2 regions of the Brevibacillus sp. JB24b genome follow, and region 2 is predicted to be linked to the other one. Evidence: riboswitches for the same ligand, from Rfam matches in the RefSeq annotation. Region 2 holds a riboswitch; the other holds the start of a gene.

The links. A riboswitch is a leader RNA that binds a small molecule or an ion and turns the genes downstream of it on or off. The one in region 2 is predicted to bind S-adenosylmethionine.
Region 1: another riboswitch for S-adenosylmethionine. It lies ahead of ACQV1I_RS08795 (Na+/H+ antiporter NhaC family protein); the one in region 2 lies ahead of metH (methionine synthase).

The regions. Positions count from the first base shown of each region.
Region 1 is NZ_JBNVQV010000001.1:1,799,359-1,801,568, forward strand. Features, by position in the region: gene ACQV1I_RS08795 (Na+/H+ antiporter NhaC family protein) at 1-720, opposite strand, end outside; SAM riboswitch class I at 701-806, opposite strand; gene pepT (peptidase T) at 1,136-2,210, shown strand, end outside.
Region 2 is NZ_JBNVQV010000001.1:1,687,095-1,689,304, forward strand. Features, by position in the region: gene ACQV1I_RS08250 (YjcZ family sporulation protein) at 451-549, opposite strand; gene ACQV1I_RS08255 (YjcZ family sporulation protein) at 602-703, opposite strand; SAM riboswitch class I at 917-1,016, shown strand; gene metH (methionine synthase) at 1,123-2,210, shown strand, end outside.

The sequences.
Region 1 (2,210 bases), 110 kb from region 2:
GGCAGCTGGTAATACAATTAAAAAGTTTGTTTTGAATTTATCTTTCATTTCCGTTCCTTGTGTGCGTACTGCGGCAATTGTCGTATCGGAAATAAATGATAAATTATCACCGAACATAGCTCCTCCGACAACGGTTGCCATTGTGAATGCAACCGAGATATCTGTTTGTTGGCTAATCCCTACTGCAATCGGAGCTAATGCAGCAATAGTCCCCATGGATGTCCCCATTGCTAGTGAGATAAATGATCCAATTACAAATAAGCCAACTACTAAGAGACTCTGAGGTAATACAGAAAGTGCTAGGTTCACGGTAGCTTCAACGCTACCCATGCCTTTTGCTGCTTGAGAAAATGCTCCAGCCAACACAAAGATTAATAACATAACGACGATATTTGGATTGCCGGCTCCTTTAGCAAATCGTTCTACCTTTGTATGAAAGCTTTCCTTTCGGTTCATTACTAATGCAACTGTACTTGCAATTATAATGGCAACGATGATTGGGAGCTGATAAAAATCTCCTGTAATAACCCCAGAGCCAATAAATAGTGCTAAAAATATACCAAGCGGCAATAAAGCCAACGCACTCCCTTTTGTTTGATTCATCAATAACACCCTCTCTATTTCTAAACTTTTCCTAGAGAAAAATGAAGAAGACCTCTTCTTATGAGAAGAGGTCTTATATGGCATATAAGAAACACTCTTCTCATCTTTCAAGCACATGCTTGCTGGATTTGGCACAGCACTCTAAATACGAGTCCGCTGCCGAGGCATCAAAGGGCCAGTCCCTCCGCCTCTCTTGATAAGAAGGTTTCATATTTTATTCTCTATTGATTAATCTTTTTTTACTTTACTCTTTCCTACACAAAATGTCAAATATTTTTTAGTGCTATTTAACTTATGCAAGTGATCCGGCTATATAGAAGCCTCTTTTGGTTATTATTCATCAGCTTCTTGAGCAATTTTTTCTCTTCAATGGATATCCTGAATTTATATAGTCTCACTACATGTAAATATGCGTAAATCTTTCATTTTGGCTCGCTCCAATTGATAGAACAGCTACATGAGTACAAATGGAAATATCGTCCATCAAGCGATATAATAAAGAAAGATGCAATGAAAAAGGGAGTGAATGTAAGTGAAGCAAGATATCATAGAGCGGTTTACAAGATATGTAAAGATTGATACACAGTCCAATGCACAAAGCCAGACAGTTCCGTCAACACCAGGACAGTTAGAGTTGGGTAATTTGCTAGTCGAAGAATTAAAGGCGATGGGACTCTCGGAAGTTACAATCGATCCAAATGGATATGTAATGGCGACACTCCCTGCAAATACGGATAAGCAAGTTCCAGTGATCGGTTTTTTATCCCATTTGGATACGGCTACGGATTTTACAGGTAAAAATGTCAATCCGCAAGTCCACGAAAATTTTGACGGAAAAGCTATTACATTAAATAAAGAACTTGGCGTTGTTCTAACACCAAAATTATTCCCAGAGCTACCGTCCTACAAAGGTCATACATTAATTACTACCGATGGGACAACATTGCTCGGAGCAGATGATAAAGCTGGGATTACTGAAATTATGACAGCGATGGATTACTTACTAAAGCATCCAGAAATCAAGCATGGAAAAATTAGAGTAGCATTCACTCCTGACGAAGAAATCAGTAGAGGACCAGCTCATTTTGATGTAGCTGCTTTCGGCGCGAAATTTGCCTACACGATGGATGGAGGGCCTCTAGGTGGATTGGAGTATGAAAGCTTTAATGCCGCAGAACTCAAGCTCACCTTTAAGGGGATTAGCACGCATCCTGGAACGGCCAAGAATAAAATGCTTAACGCAAGTAAGCTAGCAATGGAATTCCATGCACAACTACCTGTAGATGAGGCACCAGAGTATACAGATGGCTATGAAGGCTTTTACCACCTTAGCTCAATAAATGGCGATGTTGAACAAAGCAAATCTCAATATATTATTAGAGATTTTGATAAAGACAACTTTAACAGCAGAAAAGAGAAAGCAGCAAGCATCGTGAAACAGATGCAGGAGAAATACGGAGCAGAAAATATCATTATGGAGATGAATGATCAATACTACAACATGCGTGATAAAATTGAACCGGTTAAGGAAGTTGTTGACATTGCTTATGAAGCGATGAAAAACCTCGGAATCGAGCCAGTAATCAGCCCGATCCGAGGTGGTACGG
Region 2 (2,210 bases):
CGTCTAGTATACCCAACAAAAGGCATTCTAGCAAGGTTTATCACTGTCTCTTTTTTTGCTGATCCCATTGTTTAAAAAAATAGGTGGTCAGAGCTTCTTTATCAGTGGCAGACTCAAACTGCTGTTTGTAATCTTTATGTGGGTCAATGAGGCTTGAAACACAGATGTATGTAAACATGCTTGATTATTTTCCATGTAAATCCCTCCATCTTTCCCCTTTATCCTAGCAGAGGGCAAGTATCTCTACAAGCGAGGAAATGTAAGGAAAAGAGAGCAAAGGGGCATGTGCCTGCCCCTTTTCCTCTAGGTATATTGGTGAAGTGTGCAAACCTGATTTGATTCTCTGGTGGCTTTGTTGTTGTATCTAATAAATTAGGATCATGTAGAGTTGCGTGTAGATAAAGAAGAGCATAACTGTATTCAGGTTTGTCGGTGAAATAACCTACTATATTAGCAGCAGCCGCAAGAAATGATGACCAGTAGGATGAACAGCACTAAAATGAAGCTGAAGTTATCACCGAAGAAATTTCCGCTATAGGATGTGCTCATGAAAGAATTCCTCCTTAATGGTTATATGTTTGAAGGTGTTGCTGCTCTGTTGCTAGTTATCGCAGCCGCAGCTTATGATTACCAGCAGAATGAACAACACTAGAATGAAGCAAAAACTTCCGCCTCCCCAGTTACCGCAAAACGATGTACTCATCTGGCAATTCCTCCTTCGCTTTGTTATTCTACAGTCTATACATATCTGTCTATCTGGTGTGGGCTTACGCCTAAAGGAAGTAAAATTGGGCAGAAGGCTACAAACTAAGAAAGATTGTCAGATATCCATTGACGTCGTAATAACTGAATGTTAAGATACCTGTATTCAAAACACGAACAAAACGATCTATAGACATTTAACTAAATATGATTTCTCTTATCTAGAGAGGCGGAGGGACTGGCCCAGAGATGCCTCGGCAACCGATAAATCAGGTGCCAATTCCAGCAGGGCTGTATGCCTTGAAAGATAAGAGGGGATGAGTTCCTAATAGCGAACATTAGTAATCCTCTTCTTGCTTTCAGGCAGGAAGAGGATTTTTTATTTGCCAAGTCTAAGGGAGATTACGGAGGGTATGGGGGATGAACAAACCAACATTGCAAGAGCAGCTAGCAAGTAAAATATTGATACTCGATGGCGCAATGGGAACGATGCTACAGCAAGCTAATCTCACAGCGGACGATTTTGGCGGTGAGGAATATGAAGGCTGTAATGAACTATTGAATGTAACAAGACCAGACGTCATCCGGTATATTCATGCCACCTATTTTGAGGCAGGAGCTGACATTGTAGAAACCAACACATTTGGATCAACCGATATTGTTCTTGCTGAATATGACATAGCAGATCGAGATTATGAACTCAATTTGGCCGCTGCACGTATTGCTAAAGAGGTAGCGGATGAATTTAGCACAGAGGCGTGGCCACGTTATGTAGCGGGCTCTATGGGTCCTACTACAAAAACGCTTGCGTTAACAGGAGGCGTTACATTTGAGCAATTAATTCATGCGTACTATCGCCAAGCTAAAGCATTGATGGAGGGTGGCGTAGATTTACTACTGTTGGAAACATCGCAGGACACATTGAACGTAAAAGCTGGCGGTATTGGCATACGTCAAGCTTTTGAAGAGCTTGGCTATGAGATTCCTATCATGATTTCTGGAACAATTGAACCGATGGGAACGACTCTGGCGGGCCAAAACATTGAGGCCTTTTACGTGTCGATTGAACATCTTAAGCCTATTACGATTGGTCTGAATTGTGCGACAGGTCCGGAATTCATGCGTGACCATTTACGAACCTTATCTGATCTGGCTTTGTGTGGGGTTAGTTGTTATCCCAATGCAGGTTTACCTGATGAGAATGGTCATTACCACGAATCACCACAAGGGTTAGCTATGAAAATGAAAGCATTCGCGCAAAAGGGGTGGCTTAATGTAGCAGGTGGTTGTTGTGGAACCACACCTGAACATATTCGTGCACTACACGAAGCATTGCAGGATATTACACCTCGAGCCAATAAACAGTCACATGTTACTGCTGTATCAGGTATTGAGGTGCTATATATTGAGGACGACAATCGCCCTATTTTTGTAGGTGAACGTACCAATGTCATCGGATCTAAAAAGTTTCGTGACTTGATTGCAGCTGGTCAATTTGAGGAAGGATC